DNA from 2 places in the Fusicatenibacter saccharivorans genome. Region 2 is predicted to be linked to the other one. Evidence: riboswitches for the same ligand, from Rfam matches in the RefSeq annotation. Region 2 holds a riboswitch; the other holds the start of a gene.
What was found. Region 2 has a riboswitch for thiamine pyrophosphate ahead of thiM (hydroxyethylthiazole kinase). Riboswitches for the same ligand answer to the same signal wherever they lie in the genome.
Positions count from the first base shown of each region.

Region 1: another riboswitch for thiamine pyrophosphate. It lies ahead of PGS38_RS12815 (energy-coupled thiamine transporter ThiT); the one in region 2 lies ahead of thiM (hydroxyethylthiazole kinase).

Region 1 is NZ_JAQEGR010000013.1:57,379-68,892, reverse strand. It holds gene PGS38_RS12835 (AraC family transcriptional regulator) at 1-221, opposite strand, end outside; gene xylB (xylulokinase) at 240-1,712, opposite strand; gene PGS38_RS12825 (L-fucose/L-arabinose isomerase family protein) at 1,837-3,303, opposite strand; gene PGS38_RS12820 (DUF4867 family protein) at 3,413-4,030, opposite strand; TPP riboswitch at 4,183-4,292, shown strand; gene PGS38_RS12815 (energy-coupled thiamine transporter ThiT) at 4,358-5,026, shown strand; gene PGS38_RS12810 (SpoIIIAH-like family protein) at 5,098-5,817, opposite strand; gene PGS38_RS12805 (hypothetical protein) at 5,831-6,400, opposite strand; gene PGS38_RS12800 (stage III sporulation protein AF) at 6,405-6,959, opposite strand; partial or broken gene PGS38_RS17840 (DUF6783 domain-containing protein) at 6,986-7,042, opposite strand; gene PGS38_RS12795 (stage III sporulation protein AE) at 7,066-8,232, opposite strand; gene PGS38_RS12790 (SpoIIIAC/SpoIIIAD family protein) at 8,219-8,602, opposite strand; gene spoIIIAC (stage III sporulation protein AC) at 8,632-8,826, opposite strand; gene PGS38_RS12780 (stage III sporulation protein AB) at 8,854-9,369, opposite strand; gene spoIIIAA (stage III sporulation protein AA) at 9,369-10,376, opposite strand; gene PGS38_RS12770 (4'-phosphopantetheinyl transferase family protein) at 10,434-10,985, opposite strand; gene PGS38_RS12765 (SEC-C metal-binding domain-containing protein) at 11,068-11,514, opposite strand, start outside.
Region 2 is NZ_JAQEGR010000008.1:145,895-157,408, forward strand. It holds gene PGS38_RS09360 (glycoside hydrolase family 31 protein) at 1-1,327, shown strand, start outside; gene glpK (glycerol kinase GlpK) at 1,465-2,955, shown strand; gene thiC (phosphomethylpyrimidine synthase ThiC) at 3,034-4,341, opposite strand; gene thiD (bifunctional hydroxymethylpyrimidine kinase/phosphomethylpyrimidine kinase) at 4,367-5,146, opposite strand; gene thiE (thiamine phosphate synthase) at 5,262-5,906, opposite strand; gene thiM (hydroxyethylthiazole kinase) at 5,893-6,714, opposite strand; TPP riboswitch at 6,841-6,952, opposite strand; gene PGS38_RS09390 (Gfo/Idh/MocA family protein) at 7,330-8,307, opposite strand; gene PGS38_RS09395 (ketopantoate reductase family protein) at 8,329-9,285, opposite strand; gene PGS38_RS09400 (ABC transporter substrate-binding protein) at 9,608-10,615, shown strand; gene proC (pyrroline-5-carboxylate reductase) at 10,827-11,514, shown strand, end outside.

The DNA.
Region 1 (11,514 bases), on a different contig from region 2:
TGTACAACGCCGGAATTGATCATAATGATGTCGCCCTCTTTGAGATTATAGCTGTCTTTTCCGACAACAACCTCATATTCGCCTCTGGTCGGCATGATAATTTCAATTGCGGTATGCCAGTGCTCCGGATAGCCTTCTGTCACGGTGTTGTGAAAGATTTCAAACGCCGGCGGGTTTGCTGCATTCCGGTCAAATGTTTTCCCATGTTCCACTTTCTTCATCTTATTTCTTACCTCTTTTTATTGCAGCAGCTCTGTAAACAGATCTTTTACGGTCGGATAAATCTTTGCAAATTTCTGATACTGGCGCTCATATTTCTCAACCAGTTCCGGTTCCGGCTCGATGGTCTCTGTCACACGAACAATTTTTTCTGCCGCCTCTTCTACGGATGAAAAGACACCGCAGGCAACGGCTGCCAGCATGGCTCCGCCAAGTGCCGGGCCTTCCTCGGACTCAATACGGTCCACTTTGATGTTCAGCACGTTTGCGATCATGCGTCTCCACAGCGGGCTCTTTGCACCGCCTCCGCAGATTTTTGTTCTCTCGATCTGGATACCGAGGGATTTTGCTACCTCAAAGGAATCGCGGATCGCAAAGGCAACGCCCTCGAGAACAGCCTGGGTCATATCCTCTCTTGTGGTGTCCATGGTCAGGCCGATGAAGGTTCCTCTTGCATCCGGGTTGTTGTGCGGGGAACGCTCGCCCATCAGATACGGCAGGAAGAATACATTATTCTCGCCAAGTTTTGTGATGTTCTCCTGCTCTTTTGTATATTCTTTTGTGCGGATGATTTCATCCATCCACCATTTGTTGCAGGAAGCTGCACTCAGCATGCATCCCATCAGGTGATAGTGGCCGTCTGCGTGTGCGAATGCGTGCAGGGCATTGTGGCTGTCTACGCCGAATTTGTTGCTGGAAATGAATACGGTTCCGCTTGTACCAAGGGAAACGTTGCACATGCCGTCGCCTACGGTTCCGGTTCCGACTGCGGCTGCTGCGTTGTCTCCGGCTCCTGCTACAACTTTACAGGTCTCCGGCAGTCCAAGTTCTGCTGCTACTTCCGGTTTTAAGGTTCCGACAGCGTCAAAGCTCTCATGGAGCTCCGGCAGCATCTCCAGGGAAATACCGCAGATTTCTGCCATCTCTTTGGACCAGCATTTGTTCTTGACATCCATCAGAAGCATGCCCGATGCATCGGAGTAGTCGCTTACGAATGCGCCGGAGAGACGGTATGCCAGGTAATCTTTTGGAAGCATGATTTTGCAGATTTTTGCGAAGTTATCCGGCTCATTTTCTTTCACCCAGAGAATCTTCGGTGCGGTAAAGCCTGCAAATGCAATGTTTGCGGTGTACTCGGAGAGTTTTTCTTTTCCGATTACGGTGTTCAGATAATCGGTCTGTTTTGCGGTACGGCCGTCGTTCCAGAGGATCGCCGGGCGGATGACGTTATCGTTCTCATCCAGGATGACAAGGCCATGCATCTGGCCGCCGAAGCTGATGCCGGCTACCTGGGATTTGTCTACGTCTTTTACCAGCTCGCGGATTCCCTCTTTGCTCTGCTCCCACCAGTCTTCCGGTTTCTGCTCAGACCAGCCTGGATGCGGGAAATACAGCGGATACTCTCTCGATACAATATTTACAATTTTGCCTTCCTCGTCCATCAGAAGCAGTTTGACAGCGGAAGTACCAAGGTCAACACCAATAAAATACATGTCGAATCTCCTTTTTCTACTCTTTTTCAAAAAGGGCGGCAGTAGACCTAGCTCTCTGCTCCGCCCTTTTGCTTATGCGTTACTGCATATCTTTCTTATTTTTCAGTGATTCTTCCGGAACGGATTAGCCCCACGGATTCTCTGTCGGGTAACGAACACCCTTCGGCTGGTTGTAGCCGATCTCATCTACTTCAACACCGAGCATTTTGAATACTTCGAATAACGGTTTTCCGAAGTGTCCGAATGCTACTGCGCCGTGATGCGGATAGTTTTTCTCTACCAGTACGTGACGGTAGAATCTGCCCATCTCCGGAATAGCGAAGATACCGATGCTTCCGAAGGAACGTGTTGCTACAGGAAGAACCTCGCCCTCTGCGATGTATCCGCGCAGTTTTGCGTCAGATGTGCTCTGCAGACGATAGAAGGTGATGTCTCCAGGAACGATATCTCCCTCGAGGGTACCCTGTGTTACTTCTTCCGGAAGGGTTCTTGCCATGATCATCTGATATTTCATAGAGCAGAATGCCAGTTTGGTGGAAGCGGTATTTCCGCAGTGGAATCCCATGAAGGTATCTTTTAAGGTGTAATCAAATTTGCCTTTGATTTCGCTCTCATACATATCCTTCGGAACGGTGTTGTTGATGTCGAGGAGTGTTACGGTGTCTTTGGATACAACGGTTCCGATGAACTCGGACAGTGTTCCGTAGATATCTACCTCACAGGATACCGGGATGCCCATCTTGGTCAGACGGCTGTTGACATAGCAAGGAACGAATCCGAACTGTGTCTGGAATGCCGGCCAGCATTTTCCGGTCAGGGTTACGTATTTTCTGGAGCCTTTGTGTGCTTCGATCCAGTCTAACAGGGTGATCTCGTACTGAGCCAGTTTCGGCAGGATTTCCGGTTTCAGGTTTCCTTCGCCGAGCTCTTTTGCCATATCTTCTACGACTGCCGGGATTCTCTCGTCGCCTGCGTGTTTGTTGAATGCTTCAAACAGGTCAAGCTCGGAGTTCTCTTCGATTTCTACGCCGAGGTTGTACAGCTGTTTGATCGGTGCGTTACATGCCAGGAAGTTGGTCGGACGCGGTCCGAAGCTGATGATTTTCAGGTTCTTAACAGCTACAACTGCAGTTGCAACCGGTACGAAATCTTTGATCATGGCTGCTACGTCTTCTGCATCGCCAACCGGGTACTCCGGAATGTATGCGTGCAGGTTGCGCAGTTTCAGGTTGTAGCTTGCGTTCAGAACGCCGCAGTATGCATCGCCGCGTCCGCCTACAAGGTCGTCGCCGGTCTCTTCTGCTGCTGCTACTACCATGCAAGGTCCGTCGAAGTATTTTACAAGCAGGGTTTCCTCGGTCTCCGGTCCGAAGTTTCCAAGGTATACAACAAGTGCATCACACTCTGCTTTTTTCAGGTCTTCGAGTGCGTTCATCATGTCGATTTCATTCTCGACGATGATTGGACATTCGTAGATTTCTCCGTCGTATGCTTTTACGACTGCTTTTCTTCTGTTCTCGGAAAGGCTGTTCGGGAAGCAGTCACGGCTTACTGCAACGATACCTAATTTGATTTCCGGTGTATTGTTGATCATTTTTGAAGATCCTCCTTTTTTTGGTTTTCTTGGTTTTTGGTTTCTTTTTATGTTCAGAACTGCTCTTTTGGGGCAGTGTTTCTGATTTCTGGTTTTGTCTCTGGTTTTATTTTACCGAGAGGTTTTCTCCTTTGATGCCTGCTACGCTTCCAGCGATGTTTGCATCCGGGTGGCTTAAGAGCCATTTGTTTCTGGCGAAGAGCAGGTCGTCTTCCGGGGTGTGTTTTTCTTCCAGGGTGATGTCGGTATTGGTTCCTTTTGGAAGGACTACGACGCATTTGAAGCCGCTGGCTGCCACGTTGCATGGTGCGTAGTGGAGGGTGGTTGCGTAGACTTCAATGGTGGTTCCGGCCGGGATTAAGAAGGCCTCCATTTTGGATGAGTCGTAGGTGTGGTCTTCGGTGATGTCCTGTTCTTTTCCGAGGATCAGGATCAGGTCGGTTACGGCGATGTTGATTTCGCTGTCGCGGTGGTATTCTACGGCGTTCAGTAAATGGTTGTGGCCGTTGCAGTAGCCGATCTGGATCGGCATGCCGCCGTAGAGGCTGTCGGATACGGACTGGGCGCTTTTGCAGGCTTCGAGGCTTTCAATGGAAGGCTCGTAGACTACGTCGTCGGGACATGGGGTCTCGGACATGGCGGTGATGATGTCGCTGACGTCGAGGTCTTTGATGACTTTGCCGTACTGGCGGAATGCTTCGTCTGTTACTTTCAGAATCTGCATTGTGTTGGTGCTCCTTTCGTACAATTAGTTTAATGATTGAACTAATTGTAATATAGCACTTGTATGTACTTCTTGTCAACATGTATTTGGATGAAAAAACGGGTAGGTTGACAAATAAGGGGGAGGTTGGTATACTTTAATACGTTAAAATAATAAGACGCTAGGGGAGCCTTTGGCTGAGAACGTGGGACATGGATAAGCTCACGGACCCTCACTACCTGAACGGGATAATTCCTGCGTAGGGAAGCTGGAACGTGGTTTCGGAGGTGATTCGGGACTGTGTTTTTATGTGAGCCCCTCCAAGCGGAATGCGAAGGAGGTTTTTTTATGAGTTTTTTTGTTACTGCTGACGGCGGACTGACGACGGCCGGTTATGTTGGATGCGTGGTGCTGATGGTGGCGCTGGTGGTGATTGCTTCGGTTCTTTCTGCTCAGAAGAGTAAGGGGACGGGAATGGATGCAAGGAAGCTGGCGTTTTGTGCGATGGGGATGGCGCTGGCGTTTGTGACTTCGTATGTGAAAGTGTTTGAGCTGCCGTACGGGGGATCGGTTACGTTGTTTTCGATGCTGTTTATTGTGCTGATTGCGAACTGGTATGGGGCGAAGACGGGTATTCTCGTTGGTTTTGCTTATGGACTGCTGCAGTTTATCCAGGGGCCGTATGTGCTGTCGCTGTTCCAGGTGTGCTGTGATTATGTGTTTGCGTTTGCGGCGCTGGGTGTGGCCGGATTCTTTGGAAAGAAGAAAAACGGGCTGCTGATCGGGTATATTGTAGCTGTGCTGGCGAGGGGATTTTTCCATACGTTAGGCGGGTATCTGTACTGGATGGATTATATGCCGGAGAATTTCCCGCAGTCTTTAAAGGCGCTGTATCCGATTATTTACAACTACAGCTATCTGCTGGCTGAAGGTGTGCTGACGGTGATTCTGATCTCGCTGCCGCCGGTGAAGAAAGCACTGCAGACGGTTGCAAGAACAGCACATGGTGCAAATTAAATAGAATTACGTGAAAAAATCCGGGAACGCATGATTTTGCGTTTCCGGATTTTTTACGTGGATATCAAAATTTACTGAGCACTCTCCTCTGCGGCTGTGTCGGCGGCGGAGCTCATGGGGGTGATGACGATGTTTTCTACGCCGATTCCGGTTTTGCGGGTTACGATGTCTTCGATCTGGGCACGCTGTTCCTCGGTTACTTCTTTCATCGGAACGACGATGTCGGCGGTTTCGCCGGTCAGGTTTACAACGACGTCGGTGAAGCCTTTGGCTTCGAGGAGGAGTTCAGTTGCTGACTCTTTTTCTACGAGTTCCGTCATTTCCACCATGCTCTGGACAGCGCTCTGGCGCTCGGTTTCGGAGAGGTTGGTGTTGTTGATGATTTCATTTAAGGTGTCTTTGTTCTGGGAACGGATCTGTTCGCGGTCGATTCTGGCCTGGGCCATGTATGTAGATGCCCCGGCAAGGACTGCCTCTCCCGGCGTTTCGGTGACGGTCCGCGACGAGTCCCCTGCTGTGCCGGCATCCACCTCGTCGGTGATGTCGGTGTCCAGGCTGGAGATGTCTTTTAAAACGGTGCTGGCATCCGCCGTGGTTCCGTCTGCCTTCTCCTTCGTGGACAGGGTACTGTCAGCATAGTTGATGTATCCGGCGACAGCGATCATGATCGCAAGGGCGGTGATGATGACCTGATTTTTCCGGAATTTTTTCTTTTTCCCGGCCGTCTTTTTCGGCGATGGTGTCTCTGCCATTTTCTCAGGTGCATTCATTTCCTGTTCTAATTTTTCCACGCATTTGACTCCTTTACTTCATTTTGACTACTTTAATCTTATTTGCGCCCACCTGAAATAATGCCATCACGGCCTCCTGAATCTCCTGTACCGTCACCGGGTTTCCCCCGCCTTCTGCGATGACGAGCACGCCGCGCACCGCCGGGTACTCCTCGGAAACCACATACGGCGTCTCGGCCCCGTTCTGCGTCTTTTCATAGACAGTTGCCTCATCCTGCGACGCGGATGTAACGCTTCCGGTCTCCTCTCCCTTCTTGTTTTCCTCCGTTGTGCTCCGCGTTGGGACATCTTTTTCCACAATCTTTTTTCCTGTGGATTCCAGCGTCACCACGACGTGCACTGCGCCCACACCGTCCATCTGGGAAAGTGCGTCACAAAGGCGCTGTTCCATCTCCTCCTGCACCGAAAGTCCCGCATCCCCCGCCGGACGCGCAGCCGTCTCCTGCGGCTGTTCTGTCTCCTCACTGGTCTTTTTTGTTCCCGTCGGCAGCAGCAGGACAACGCCGATTGCCGCCAGCAGGAAGTACAGCATCCACTGCTCCTTTTTCTGTTTCCGGAAAAACGCCGCTGCCTTTTCCCTCATAGGCCTATTCCGAAATCTCTACCATAATATGCGCCGGATCGGTTCCGTAGACCTCACTTAAAACACTTTTGATCTCTGTCAGCTTTTCATCGAGCATTTCCCGCTGTTTTTTCTGTTCTTCGCGGTAAATGCTCGTCTGCCGCATCGGCGCTTCAATGCGGATCTCTTTTGCCTCACCGGTGTTTCCCGGCTCCAGCGTTACCGAAACGGCTGCCCCCGGAATGCCGCTCTCTGACAGATACATCCGGATCTGGCGCTCCGTCTCTTTTTCCCAGGTGCCCACGTAATACTGTTTTTCAAAGCTTTCTGCACGAATCTGTACATTTTCCATTGCTGCTGCCTCCTCTTCCAGCGTCAGACGGTCAAGCGTCTGCGCCATTTTCTGCTCCAAACCTCCCGCTTTTAGCACGGGCTGAAAAAAAATCAGTACCATCACAATTCCAAGAAAAAACTGAACCGGCTTCTTGTCCTCCTTCTCCGGGATCAGGTTCAGCACAGTTGTCATAAAAATCAGAAAAATTGAAATATTCTTAAGCCACTGCAGAATCTCTTCTACCATGCCGCCTCCCGCCGCTGCCTGCCCAACTACATGCTAGAGCATGTCTGAAAAATCATTTCCGCAATCTGCAAGCCCCAGTTTGCGAAAAGCCTTTTTCAGACACGCTCTAGGAAAAAGTTCCCGCCAGGATTGCAATCGTCAGCAGAAACAGGACTTCTACGGTCAGAAGGAGACGCAGAAGCATCGCATATCCTTTTCCTGCCGCCGCAAGACATCCCGCGATCCGCTTGTCCGAGACGGGCTGCGCCGCCGCGGCGAGAAGGCGGAAGGAAAGACCCGAAACGAGAAGCTGAACGGCGGGGACCATGCCTGCTGCGAGCAGTACCAGCATTGCCGTCACGCCAAAGCAGTTGCGGATCAGCACCGCGGAGCCTGCCACCAACTCGGTTACAGCATTCACCGCATTTCCGATGCCGGGAATCATTCCGGCAGTCCGCCAGAGTGCCATCTGCCGCAGGGAATCGAGCGCCGGTGCGATCAGATTCCGGATCATCTGCATTCCCACAAGTACGCCGAGCGACGATTTTAAAAGGCCGTTCACGCAGGTTTCCAGCAGCTCTGTCATATGGGACAAAATCTCCTCGCCGGAAAGATCGTTTACAAGGGCGATGAGCAGATAGATATGGATCATCGGGAGGACGAGGGCGAGCAGAAGCTTTTCGACAGCCAGAATCACCAGAAGGAGCATCTGATAAAACATCACGGCTGATGATGCACCACCGGCGGCCGCGGCCGCCAGATAGTAGGATGGCGTCAGGATCCGCATAAAAGCGACCAGCGATGTGATGACAGCTTTCAGGTTTTCCCCGCTCGACTGGAAATTTTTCAGAATCAGTGCAAGCGCAAGCAGATAGACCATATAAAAACTAGCGTCCCTGACCTGTTTTCCTTCAAAGAGAGAGGAAAAACTGCCGAGCACCGCGCCTGCCAGAACGAGGAGAAACAGCTCCTTCATCAGCCCCTTCTGCGCAAGGAATGCTGTTTTGGCACAGGAGAGAACGGCATTTCCGGCACGGAAGGTGCGGAAGGGATCGCCATCCTGCAAAAGAGAACGCACCGTACCGGCAAAAGAAAACTGCTGGCTGGACAGCAGGCTGTCCACTTCCTGCTGGATTGCATCGAAGTCGAGTTCTGCAAGAAGTTCGTCCTGCGCTGCTGCTGCCTGATCCGTTTCGGTATCCGCTGCTTCGATTTTCTGCGTTCTTCCCGTTCCGAAAATGAGACACAGAAAAAGCAGCGCCATGCCCCATCCGGCTTTTTTACAGAAAATCATGAACCGTTTCCAGCAGAGCGAGCAGCACTGGCATACTGACGGCAAGGACCGCCAGGCGGGCGAACAGTTCAATCTGCCCTGCAATGGAAGAATAGCCCGCATCCTTACAGATCCCGGCGGAAAACTGCCCCACATACGTGATCCCAAGCATTTTCAGCAGCGTATTCAGATACGATGAGTCCACCGGGAGATACGATTTCATTTGTGCGAGCATGCCGAGCAGATACTGCATTTTTCCGACGGTCCCGGCAAGAATGCAGAGGCCGGCACCAACCGTCACAAGAAGGGCAAATTCCGGCTTTGCTCCCTTTACTGTGATTCCAAGCAGCACGCCCGCCGTGCCAAGCGCAGCGATCCGAAGTATATCCATATGATCCCCTCCGTTTTTTCTCCCTGCTCTTAAATTGTAAACAGTTGTTTGATGTCCTCAAACAGCGCGGAAATATAGGGAAGAATCCAGAACAGCACCAGCACAAGACCGGCAAGGCTTGCAAGAAATGCCTGTTCTTCCCGGCCGCTGTGTTTTAATACCTGGCACAGGACCGATACCAGAATCCCGACTGCCCCGATTTTAAATAGAATCCCGACCTCCACGCCTGCTCCTCCGTTTTCAGACACGCCCTAAACCAGAATCAAAAATAAAAAAAGGCCTCCCATGATTCCAAGACTCTGACAGAGCCTCTTCCTTTCCGGCAATCCTTTCTGCAGTTCCGCGATCCGCTGCACAAGGCGTGCCTCATACCGGTCCAGATTCGCCTTCTGCATGGCGCGGTCCCCGGTTCCAAGGCTGCATCCGGCCTCCTGCAGCTCTTCTTTTTCTTCTTTTGTAAGGCGTGTGTCCGCCAGGTGGACTGCCGTATTCTCTTCCAGAATCGCCGGCAGTGTCTTTCCGTCCGGGCGGCGCATATCCTCGGAAATATCCTGTAAAAAATCCCGGTACGGATCCCGCATCCGCCTTCCCGTCTCCCAGAACGCATCCGGCAGCGGGGAAGCCGCCGTCACAATCTCTCCACGCAGATACTGGATAATTTTCTGCAGTGTTTCCAGATCTTTCACATGGGCCGACAGCGCCGCACTCTTTGCAAAGCCGATCCCGACGCAGGCAAGAGAAGCCGCCAGTAAAACTGCAAGCCGCATCACAGAAACGCCTCCCTTCGGTACAGTGTCGTTCCTCTTCCGTCAAAAATAGCCTGTACGCTTCCGGCGTGGGGTTTCGCATCCAGCACGATGTACCGCTCGAAAACGTGGGATTCCACGAGGCGGTTCAGGAGAGGCTTCTGCTTCATATCCTCCATGGAATTGCCATGCACGGTCGCGAGCAGCTTGCACCCGCAGTTAACGACGGACTCGATCGCACGGATGTCCTCGCCCGTTCCGATCTCATCGACTGCCACCACATCGGGCGACATGGCGCGGATCAGCATCATCATGCCCTCCGCCTTCGGACAGCAGTCGAGCACATCGGTGCGGATGCCGACATCATTCTGCGCAACGCCGAGATAGCAGCCTGCGATCTCGCTCCGTTCATCGACCACACCGACGGTCAGCCCCGGATACGGCGACTCCCCGTCCGAAATCTGGCGGATGATATCACGCAGCATCGTCGTTTTGCCGCAGCCGGGTGCGGAGACAATCAGGGTGTGCAGGAAACGGCCGTCTTCCCAAAGGTACGGCATCACTCGGTCCGCGCAGCCCTTTTTCTCATGAGCAACCCGCACGTTGATGCAGGATATATGGCTGATGCCTTTCACCTTTTCCCCTTCGATTACCGTCTTTCCGGCAATGCCGATCCGGTGGCCGCCCTCCACGGTCAGAAAACCCTGCCGCAGTTCATCCTCGTAGGCGTAGAGGGAAAAACTTCCTATGTAATCCATCGTATCGCGGATATCCGTCGGTGAGACGGGATAACCTTTCTCCCACTCCCCGGTCAGTGCTCCGTCCGGGGTCAGAAAGTACTCCTGATCCTTTGCGACCACCAGAAGCGGCGCGCCGGTCCGCAGACGGATTTCCTGCAGGTCATCGGCCAGCAGATCTGTGTTTTTCAGAATTTTCCGTATATTCGCAGAAAACAGGCGCAAAAGTTCCCTTTGCTCCTGTTTTTTCTCTGGCGTAACAATATCCTTTTGTCTTCCTGTCCTTTTCATCTTCACCACCTCTTATCGTTATATATATGAGATGGCGGGACAGGTTATGCACGATTTTTATGGTTCTATTCTTTTCATGCAGATTTTCACGGGCTCCGCTGCCCAGACGGCGCCTTCATATCCTTTCTCCGGACTGAAATGCATGCAGAAGCCCTCTTTCTTTTCCGTTCCAAGAGAACCCAAAAGACCGGTTCCCCTCCACTTGCCGTAGCTCTCCTCTTCGGTCCAGATCCGGAAAAACAGCGTTTCAGCATTCTCCGCTGCGGCAAGGCGTTTCTGGTCTTCGTCGGAAAAATACCGTTCTGCCATGCGCTCCCAGGCAGCGCGGCGGTGCTGCTGCAGATCCATGCCGATCGGAATGGAAGCAAAAGCGCAGGCAGCGTATTCCCCCGAATGAGAAATATTAAAACAGATCTGCGGATGCCCTGGCAGGTACGGTTTTCCGTGCGCATTCCGTTCGATCGTTATCTTTTCTCCATCCAGCCCATACTGTTCCTGCATTCCCATCCGGAACAGCTCCCATCCGCACTGCGAGAGTTCCCGTTCCAGCTCTTTTTTTTCGCCCTCCGGCTGTGTAATTTTTTTCAGATAAACTACCGTCTCCTGCATCCTGCTTCTCCCTCTTCATAGAAAAAGAGACCGCGAAGCCTTTCAACTTTCGGCTTCCCGGTCTCTTCTCGAAAATTCTTTCTTATGCGTTTTTACCGCAGCAGTATTTGTATTTCTTTCCGCTTCCGCACGGGCATGGATCGTTTCTTCCGATTTTTTTGCCTTTGATTACAGTGCCGGATTTTTTCTGCTCCATGTAAAGCGTTTTCTTCTGCTCTTCTGTGAAGATCTCATCCCACATCGGCAGGTTGTACAACCAGTCTGCTTTTGCGTCTACCATGTTTTTGTACAGAAGCTCTTTATCGTAAGCCAGTGTAACAACGGTATCCTCTTCCATCTCCTCGATCGGGTTCGGGATCACAAGGCTGTCGTTGATGCCGTCCAGGAAACCAACCATGGTCATAACGTCCACTTTGTATTTCTCTGCCAGCTCTTTTACGGTTCCTTTTACCACTTCATCCGGGTTGGAAAGAAGCTGCTCGTAAATGTTTTTCTCAATCAGGAAATAATTGGTCCAGAACTGCTGGAG
Region 2 (11,514 bases):
CGAGGGTCTTGATCCGCTGTGGATGCTGAATCACTATCATTTTCTTGACAGTGGAAGAGACGGAAAACGTCCGATGACCTTCTCCCGCTATGCAGGACCGGGCTCCCACCGCTATCCGGTCGGATTTTCCGGAGACACCCACATCACCTGGGAATCCCTGGATTTCCAGCCATACTTTACCAGCACAGCCTCCAACATCGGCTACGGATGGTGGAGTCATGATATCGGCGGCCATATGCTTGGCTACCGTGACGATGAGCTTGAAGCAAGATGGTATCAGTACGGAGTCTTTTCTCCGATCAACCGTCTGCACAGCTCTAACAGTGCCTTCAGTGGAAAAGAGCCTTGGAACTTCAGTATGGAAGTGCGCAGCACAATGGATGATTTCCTTCGTTTGCGTCATAAACTCGTACCGTATCTGTACACGATGAACTACCGTGCATGGAAAGAAGACACACCGATCGTTGTTCCGATGTATTATGATTACCCGGAGACGGTTTTCTGGGGCAAAAATCAGGCACCGAATCAGTACTTCTTCGGAAGCGAGCTGATGGTAACACCGGTGACAACGAAATGTATTCCGGAGCTGAAGCGTGCAAAAACAAAGGTGTGGCTGCCGGAAGGTACGTGGTTTGATTTCTTCAACGGAATGATTTACGAGGGTGGCAGAAGTATGGATCTGTACCGTACGCTCGAGGAGATCCCGGTTCTTGCTAAAGCAGGTGCGATTATCCCGATGACAGAGAAGATCAGTGCGCTGGATGTAGAATCCAACCCGGATGAGCTGACGGTACGCGTTTACGCGGGCGCGGACAATACATTTGCCCTGTACGAGGATGACAATACTACCATGGCATATGAGAAGGATGACTGTGCAAAAACATCGATGACGCTCGACTGGGGTGCGCGGAAATTTACGATTGCACCGGTTGAGGGCAATCAGAGCCTCGTTCCGGAAAGCAGAATGTACTGCGTAGAATTCGGCGGAAGTACGGCAAAAGAAGCGAAGGTCTTTGTAAACGGCGTGGAAGCGGATGCAGAAGTCAAAGAGAAAGACGGACTTCTTACGATCGCGGTAACAGATGTAAAACCGCAGGATACCGTGACCATCTGTCTGCCGGAAGATACGGAGATTGCAAAGAACGATGTCATGACACGTGCGATGGATCTGCTGCTGCACGCCGAAATCAGCTACATCACCAAAGAGCAGATCGCAAATCTTCTTCGCAAAGCAGACGGAAAGGTAGCAATTCTGGCTGCAGAGCTGCAGAGCATGGAACTTTCAAATGATCTGCGCGGTGCGCTGCTGGAGATCATTACGGCATAAATTGCTGCAGAAAAACACGATTTGATTTACAGAAAAAGAATTCTGTGATACGATACATACAAAGAAAAGGAAGAGAGCGTGGCAGTGGATTCTGTCAGGCTCTCTTCTTGAAATGTGAGACAGGAGGATTTTTAAACGTGGGAAAATACATCATGGCACTTGATGCCGGCACAACGAGCAACCGCTGTATTCTGTTTGATCAGAAAGGACAGATCGTAAGCCTTGCGCAGAAGGAGTTTACCCAGCGTTTCCCGAAACCGGGCTGGGTGGAGCACGATGCCAATGAAATCTGGTCCACGATGCTCGGTGTAGCCGTGGAGGCAATGCAGAAAGCGGGTGCGTCCTACGAGGATATCGCGGCAATCGGCATCACAAACCAGAGAGAGACGACGATCGTCTGGGACAAAAAGACGGGAGAGCCGGTCTACAATGCAATTGTATGGCAGTGCCGCAGAACATCGGAATACTGCGATTCCCTGATGGAGCGCGGACTGGTTGACCGTTTCCGGGAGAAAACAGGTCTTGTGATCGATGCGTATTTTTCAGCCACGAAGCTGAAATGGATTCTAGATGAAGTTCCGGGCGTGCGCGAGCGGGCGGAGCGAGGCGATCTCTATTTCGGAACGGTGGAGACGTGGCTGATCTGGAAGATGACAAAGGGAAAGGTACATGTCACCGATTACACCAACGCGTCCCGTACAATGCTGTTCAATATCCATACCCTGAAATGGGATGAGGATATCTTAAAAGAGCTGAACATTCCGCTCTGTATGCTGCCGGAAGTCCGCCCGTCGAGCTGTGTCTACGGGGAGACGGCATCCACATATTTCGGCGGCCCGATTCCGATTGCGGGAGCAGCGGGAGACCAGCAGGCGGCGCTGTTCGGCCAGACCTGCTATGCGCCGGGCGAAGCGAAAAATACATACGGAACAGGCTGCTTCCTGCTGATGAACACGGGAGAAAAGCCGGTTTCTTCGACACACGGTCTTGTTACCACGATTGCATGGGGCATCGGGGACAAGATTACGTATGCGCTCGAGGGATCCATTTTCGTCGGCGGAGCCGCAATCCAGTGGCTGCGCGATGAGATGAAGCTGATCGAGTCCTCGGCGGATTCCGAGTACATGGCGCAGAAGGTGAACGACACGAACGGCTGCTACGTCGTGCCGGCGTTTACCGGCCTTGGCGCACCGTACTGGGATCAGTATGCGAGAGGAACCATTCTCGGCCTGACCCGCGGCGTCAACAAATACCATGTGATCCGCGCAACACTGGAGTCGATCACGTATCAGGTGGATGATGTCTTAAAAGCGATGGAGGCAGATTCCGGCATGAAGCTCTCTGCACTGCGTGTGGACGGCGGAGCAAGCGCCAACAATTTCCTGATGCAGTGCCAGGCGGACATCAGCCAGGCGCCGGTGGAGCGGCCATGCTGCATCGAGACGACCGCGATGGGAGCAGCTTATCTTGCGGGACTCGCCGTCGGCTACTGGCCGGATCAGGAGACAGTAAAACAGAACGGAGCCATTGACCGTACGTTTGAGCCGGAGCTCTCGAAAGAGGAGCGCGATGAGAAGATGAACGGATGGCACAAAGCAGTCCGTTACGCCGAAGGATGGGCGAAATAGAAAAAGATTTTGGAAATGCAGAAAAGGAACGGCTTCGTAATGAAAACCGTTCCTTTTCGCGTAAGGTATGTACTGATGTTAAAGAATGTCGATGTGTTCGCCGTTTAAAGCTTTGTTCATGCTTCGAACGGCACAGAATTTACCGCACATCGAGCAGGTATCTTCCTGTTCCGGCGAGCGGTCAGCACGGATGGCTTTTGCAGTCTCCGGGTCCAGTGCGCAGTCCCACTGTGCTTCCCAGTCGAGCACGCGGCGGGCATCGCCCATCTTGTCGTCAATATCACGCGCATGCGGAACACCTTTGGCGATGTCGGCAGCGTGTGCGGCGATTTTGCTTGCGATGATGCCCTGTTTTACATCATCCAGGTTCGGAAGAGCCAGATGCTCTGCCGGCGTTACGTAGCAGAGGAAAGCAGCGCCGTTCATAGCGGCAATTGCGCCTCCGATGGCAGCAGTGATGTGGTCGTAGCCCGGTGCAATATCGGTCACAAGAGGGCCGAGGACATAGAACGGAGCGCCCATGCAGATGGTCTGCTGTACTTTCATATTGGCCGCAATCTGATCCATCGGAACGTGGCCCGGTCCCTCAACCATAACCTGAACGTCTTTCTCCCAGGCACGTTTGGTGAGTTCGCCGAGGCGCACCAGCTCTTCAATCTGGCAGACATCCGTTGCGTCGGCAAGGCAGCCAGGACGGCAGGCGTCACCGAGAGAAATGGTCACATCGTATTCACGGCAGATATCGAGAATCTCATCGTAATACTCGTAGAACGGATTCTCCTCGCCGGTCATGCACATCCAGGCGAACACGAGGGAGCCGCCGCGGGAAACAATATTCATTTTCCGTTTGTGTTTGCGGATCTGATCGATGGTTTTTCTGGTGATGCCGCAGTGCAGGGTGACGAAATCGACACCGTCCTCGGCATGGAGGCGGATGACGTCAATAAAATCTTTGGCGGTCAGCGTATCCAGGTCTCTCTGGTAATGGATCACACTGTCATATACCGGCACGGTGCCGATCATGGCCGGACATTCGGAGGTCAGTTTCCGCCGGAACGGCTGCGTATTGCCGTGGCTCGACAGGTCCATGATGGCTTCTGCGCCCATATTGACCGCGGAGAGTACCTTCTGCATCTCCACATCGTAATCTTTACAGTCTTTCGAAACACCGAGATTTACATTGATTTTCGTGCGCAGCATCGAGCCGATGCCCTCCGGATCGATGCAGGTGTGCAGTTTATTGGCCGGAATGGCAACCTTTCCGCTGGCAACGAGCGGCATCAGGTCTTCCACGGCCATATACTCTTTTTCTGCGACTTTTTTCAGCTCCGGTGTTACAATGCCGCGGCGTGCGGCGTCCATCTGTGTTGCGTAATTGCGTTCCATCTGTTGTTCTCCTTTATTTTCAAAATCAGATCCGGTAAGCGTGGTTCAGCGGTCCCGAGCCGTGGCCGAGATCCATCATGCTCGCGAGTGCGCCCGAAATATACTCTTTTGCGGCGGAAATGGCATCCGGAAGGGAAAGCCCCTTTGCGAGCCCCGATGCGATGGCGCTGGAGAGTGTACAGCCGGTGCCGTGTGTGTTCGGATTGTCGATGCGTTTTCCGGTGAACCAGGTAAATGTGCCGTTGTGATATAAAAGATCGTTGGCATCATTGATACTGTGGCCGCCCTTTAACAGAACGGCACAGCCGCAGGAATCCCCGATCTCTTTTGCGGCGCGTTCCATATCACTTTCCGACTGGATTTTGATGCCGGAGAGAACTTCTCCCTCTGGGATATTCGGTGTGATGACTTCGGCCAGAGGAAAGAGCAGTTTTTTCATCAGGTCAGGCACGCCGCCCGAAGCGAGCGCGGAGCCGCTTGTAGCGACGAGGACCGGGTCCACAACGATGTGTTTGGCCTGGTAGAAGCGAAGCCGTTCGGAGATGACTTCGATCAGTGCCGGGGAGGATACCATACCGATTTTGACGGCGTCCGGGAAGATGTCCGTAAAGACGGCGTCAAGCTGTGCGGCCAGAAACTCCGGTGTTACATCGAAAATACCGGAAACTCCGGTGGTGTTCTGGGCGGTGAGTGCGGTAATTGCCGACATGGCGTAAACTCCGTTTGTGATCATGGTTTTGATGTCTGCCTGAATGCCGGCGCCTCCGCTGGAATCACTTCCCGCGATTGTTAATGCTGTTTTCATGTTTTTCGCGTCCATGAGAATTACTCCTTTGCATTACTTTTCTTTTTGGACAGGCGACAAAGAAAGTGGTGCCCCCAGTCTGCCGCCTGGTGTGAGGATGAATGGTTACGTAAAATTATTTGTTTTCCAGCATGCGCAGAGTCTGTTCTTTCAGAGCCTTCGTTGCGGAAACAATGTCTTTCTGTGCAAAAATGGCACTGATGACGGCGATGCCGCAGATGCCGCTGCCGGAAAGCTCCGTCACGTTATCGCGTGTGATGCCGCCGATGGCGATGACAGGGATTTTAACGGCATTGCAGATAGCAGTCAGCGTTTCGTGGCTGACATCCTCCGCATCCGCCTTGGAACCGGTGTGGAAGACTGCGCCGACGCCGAGGTAATCTGCCCCGCGCTGCTCGGCGAGAATGGCCTGTTCCACGGTCTGTGCCGAAACGCCGATGATCTTGTCCGGGCCAAGCTTTGCACGGACATCGCCGGCCTCCATATCGCTCTGGCCGACATGAACGCCGTCCGCATCCATCTTAGCTGCGATTTCCACGTTATCGTTGATGACGAAAGGAACATGGTATGCGGCACAGAGTTTTTTCAGTTCCAGTGCCTCTTCCATAAAGTGATCCTGGTCAAGATTTTTTTCGCGGAGCTGGATAAACGTTGCGCCGCCCTGCAGAGCCTTTTCCACCTGGCTGTACAGTGTCTCGCCGTTCAGCCAGCTGCGGTCTGTCACAGCATATAAAAGCAGGCCTTTTTTATCGCACTTCATACTTTGCACCTTTCTCCAGCGTCTCGCCGTCCATGTGGTAGATGGCGTCGATGATGCGGTTCCGGTAGGTGGAGTTGCCGTCTTCCGGTTTCATATGGCTCCAGCCGATCTCGCCGGCAAATCCCATCGCGCAGACAGCGGCAGCAGCGGCTTTTAACGGCTCGTCCGGGTTGGCAACGAGGTAAGCGGTCATCATGCCGGAGAGCTGGCAGCCTGTTCCGGTGATGCTTCCCATCTCGGCGCGTCCGTTGCGGATCACGTAGCAGGTGTCAGCATCGGCAACGAGGTCGATCGCTCCTGTGATGGCGACAACACAGTTGTGGTCTTTCGCAAAGTTTTTTGCAAAAGCAACGGCGCTGTCGAGGTTTTCGTCTGTTACTTTATCGGCAACGTCTGCGTCAACACCCTTTGTCGTTCCGCTTCCAAGTGCCAGTGTTTTGATTTCGGAAATATTTCCGCGGATGACGGTGAACGGGATTTTTTTCATCAGTCCGACTGCGGTCGAAGTACGTAAGTGGCTTGCGCCTGCGCCGACTGGATCGAGCAGGATTTTGTGGCCGAGCGAAGCTGCTTTTGCACCGGCACGGTACATGCCGTCGATGCTCGTTCTGTGCAGCGTTCCGATGTTGATGTTCAGACCGCCGCAGATGGAGGTGATATCCTCGACATCCTCCGGTTCATCGGACATGATCGGGCTTGCGCCGCATGCCAGCAGAATATTGGCGACATCGTTTACTGTAACGTAATTTGTGATGTTGTGTACGAGAGGGGTTGTTTTTCTGACATTGTCAAGACAAGTGCCTAACATAATTTTTTGTTCCTCCTGTGTGAGTATTTTTGCAGAAGCAAATTCCCTTGTGGTACTGGAAGAACCTGTTGATGATGTGTTCATAGAGATTAAAAAAGCAGATATACGTGGAGGTATATCTGCAGAAAATGTGCATATCGTATCTCCCTACGTTGGCATTACCCAAATCAGGTTCAGGGTCTAGGAGATGCATCCTACTCTCAGCCCGCTTCGCACGCGAGCTCCCCTTTGCTTTCTGCAGACAATTATATACGCATAAAAACAATTGTGCAAGAGAAAAACGGAAGATTTAAAAAAATTTCAGAAAAATAAAAAAGACATGCAAAATATTGGAAATGTAATGTTATTTGGGTTGACAGAGAAAATAATATCAGCGTAAAATGAAGTATAAAATATGCGTGGAAGACAGGTGAAACGATGGAAGAACAAAGAAGCTTGAACTCTACCAGGACAGCCCGGAGTACACCTTCGACCTGATCCTCGTGGACGTGCATATCGCAAAGCCGATTGATGCGGAATTACTGAAAAAGAAAATTGCAGAGTATTGCAGGTGAAAAGAAGTGCCCCTGCCCGGCATCTGATGTGTGCCGGGCAGGGGCTTTTGATGTGCGAATCTTATTTTTCTTCCTCCGGGTACGTATAGCCCCAGGTTCTGCGGAAGGAGGTCATCAGATCCATGACGTCCTTCGTGTAGTCGAGGTGCATGGCAGATGCATCTCCATTGATGGCGCGTTCCATGTCGGCGAGCTCATAGGCGAGTGCATCGGCGTTGTCACCGGCTTTGATGATTTCGGATTCGCCGGTGGAAGCGTCTGTGATTTTTGCTTCCCAGGCACGCGGGTACTCCATGATCTCGATAAATCCGTTCTCACAGGAAACCATGCCGCGTTTCGGCTGTTTGGAGTGGAGAGAGAGCATCACACTTGCCATCTGTCCTTCCTGATTGGTGAGAAGGAGGCCGGCCTGCTCGTCCACACCGGTCGGAGCGGGCTTTACCTGGGAAAGGAGCTGATCCGGCTTGGAGTCGAAGAACCAGCGGAGGAAGGAGAGTGCGTATACGCCGATATCAAGCATCGCGCCGCCTGCGAGATTCCGGTTGAAGAAGCGGTTCTTCATGTTGTACTCTTTGAAACTGCCGAAGTTCATCGTGATCAGATTGACTCTGCCGAGACGGCCGGAGTCGAGAATTTTTTTCAGCTCTTTGTAGATCGGCATATGGTAAATCGTCATTGCCTCTCCGATGATGACACCTTTTTCTTTTGCAAGCGCTATGGCCTCGTCGAGCTCGTCGCTGTTCAGCGTAATCGATTTCTCAACGAGAATGTGTTTTCCATTGGCAATCGCCTCTTTCATAAAGCCAAGATGCGTGTTGTGCGGCGTCGTGATATAAATGACACCGACCTCCGGATCGGTAAACATCTCATGGAAATCATCGTAAACTTTTCCAATTCCATATTTCTCCGCAAAAGCAGCCGCCTTCTCATGGGTCCGGTTGCCGACCGCGTAAATATTCTTTCCGTTTTTCTGCAGTGCGACCGCCATTTCATTTGCAATCACACCGCATCCGAGTACAGCCCATTTGATTTCTTTCATCGTGAGATTCTCCTATCGTATCTATTTCGCCCAGAGCGGTTCTTCGCTTCCGCTGTAGTCAAACCGTCCGTCGTTTTTCTCTTCCAGTGCTTTGATCATATGGTACGTAAATTCATTGTAAGGCGTTGGAATTCCAAGCTCTTTTCCCATGCGGATCAGCGCACCCGAGAACATATCAATTTCCGTATGGCGTCCCGCATCGAGATCCTGGAGCGTTGAGTAGCGCGCCGTCGGCGGAACCGCACTTCCGCGTCCCGAGGAGACATCCGCCTTGCTGATATCAATTCCCTTTGCCTCCGCAATCGCCATCAGTTCTGCGCGGAGTCCGTCGCTGATCGCCTTCATATGCACACTGTCGCGGTAGCAGCCGACCCCGGCACCGAGAATAGCCTGCGGCAGGTTATTGCAGACATTCAGCCGGAATTTGCTCCATATTTCCTCTAAAATACAATCGGTTGCCCGGTAATGCAGCCCTGTGCCGGAGAACAGATCAAGAACAGCCTGCACACGCTCACTGTCGTACGGCGCCGAAACTTCGCCGAAAATGATGCCGAGCGTCGCCTCAGGGTTGAAAACGTAGCCGTCATTCTCTTTATGAGAAGCTACTTTGATAACAGCATGAAGCAGATGCTCCGCACCGACTTTTTGCGCGATGATCTCCTCACTGTCCACGCCGTTCATCAGACTCATGATCACAGTATTCTCGCCGGTAACGGCAGTAATATTGTCAAGAGCCCCCGGCAGTGCGCCGTATTTGAGCGAGACGATCAGAAAATCCACGTCGTGTGCCTCTTCCGGTGTCCATACCTCCGGGTGATAAACCGTATCGTTAATTTTGCATCCTTTGTTTTTCAGACGCTTCGCCCGTTCCCCGGACGCGATAACGCCAAGCCGGATGTCCTTTTTCTCCGAAAGCCCCCAGATCACATAAGACCCAACCGCTCCGGCGCCCAGAACAGCAACTGATTTTATTTTCATAATAGCCTCCTTTGTAACTGTTTGAATTACCCTTACTATAACAAATTTTGCGGAGATCCTCAATTTGTTTTTCAAAATAGAAAATTTCGGAAAAGGAAGCCTAAATGTGTTGACGGAGCGATAAGGTAGATTGTAGAATGAAAAGAAAATGTACGAAGACAAAATCCGGACGAAAGAAGAACAGAAGGCAAAAGAAAAACAAGAGAAGAAATAAGAAACGAAGGAGAAACGAAATTCGAACATTTCTCCTTCGTTTTTTGCACGCATTTTTACCGGGAAATCATATTCTAAGGTTAGAATGAAAAAACAGGAGAATCTGTTGATGAAAGGAAAATGGCTGACAGGTGCGCTTGTACTGGCAATGGCGGCAGTGACGCTGGCGGGATGCGGGGCAAAAGATGAGACAAAAGAAAAAGTGGAGCAGGTGACATTAAATGAGGTTGCCCACTCCATTTTTTACGCCCCGCAGTACGTGGCAATTGAGGAGGGGTATTTCGCGGACGAGGGCATTGATCTGACGCTGATGACAGGATTTGGTGCAGATAAAGTGCTGACGGCGATGATTTCCGGCGAGGCGGATATCGGGTTTATGGGGGCGGAGGCAACCGTCTACGCGTACCTCGAGGGAACCGCAGACCCGGTTGTGAACTTCGCGCAGCTGACGCAGCGGGCGGGAAACTTTGTTGTGGGAAGAGAGAAAGACAATTCGTTTACCTGGGAGAAATTGAAAAACAAAGAGGTATTAGGGGGAAGAAAAGGCGGTATGCCGGAAATGGTCTTTGAGTATGTTCTGGCGCAGAAAGGGATTGATAAAAAAGACGTAAACATCAACCAGAGCATCGATTTTGGTTCCACAGCTGCCGCGTTCTCCGGCGGGCAGGGGGATTATACGATTGAATTTGAACCGTCCGCGACACTGCTCGAGCAGAAAGGCGACGGCTATGTCGTGGCATCGGTCGGAACGGAATCCGGGTATGTGCCGTATACGTCGTACAGCGTCAAACAGAGTTATCTGAAAACGCACGGCGCAACCGTAGAAAAATTCACGAAGGCACTGCAGAAGGGAATGGACTTCGTGCAGACGCACACACCGGAGGAGATTGCAGAAGTGATTGCGCCGCAGTTTGCAGAAACCGAGCTGGAAACCATCACCGCGATCGTGCGCCGCTACTATGAGCAGGATACGTGGAAAGAAAATCTGATCTTTGAGGAAGAAAGTTTTGATCTTCTGCAGGAGATTCTGGAGCAGGCGGGAGAGCTGGAGAAAAAGGCACCGTACAAGACACTCGTGACAACAAAATACGCCGAAGAGGCCGCCGCCAAAGGCTGATTCCGGCGGAATAGAAAAGCGAAAAAAGACAGAAAAAGACACTTTTCGACATTCGTCGACAAACAGCGACATTTCATTCGAAAAAAATAAAGAAAATTGTAAAAGAAAAGCAGAAAAATAGAGAAAAAGTATTGCAAAAAAGTAAATTTTGTTGCATACTATGGGTGTCGCATATATTTTTTACAACACAGGCATACGGAGGCGAACAGACATGAAAGTAGGTTTTATCGGCGGCGGCAACATGGCGAGTGCCATGATTGGCGGAATGATCCAAAAAGGAGTTGTATCTGCAGATGACATTCTGGTATCGGTCCGCACGGAGAAAAGTGTGGAACGCTTGACCAACCAGTTTGGAGTCCAGGCGACTACGGAGAACGAAGCGGTCGTAGCCGGATCCGATCTTGTATTCCTGGCAGTAAAGCCAAACCAAATAAAAAATATAATAAACCTCGTCAAAAATTTCATCTCACCCGAGAAGATTATCGTATCGATTCTTCCCGGTAAGTCTTTACAATGGCTGGGTACAGAAATCGGAAAACCAACAAAGTTAATTCGCACCATGCCAAACACACCAGCACTCGTCGGAGAAGGAATGACCGGCGTCTGTGCCAATGATCTCGTGACGGAGGAAGAGCTGCAGCTCGTTTTAACCCTCCTGAAAAGCTTTGGCCGCGCAGAAGTTGTTCCGGAGTATCTGATGGATACCGTCACAGGTGTCAGCGGAAGCTCGCCGGCGTACGTATTTCTTTTCCTGGAGGCTCTTGCAGATGCGGCCGTAGCCGAAGGAATGCCGAGAAAACAGGCATATGAATTTGCTGCACAGTCTGTCCTTGGAAGCGCCAAAATGCTTCTCGAGACAGGAATGCACCCGGGAGAATTAAAAGACATGGTCTGCTCGC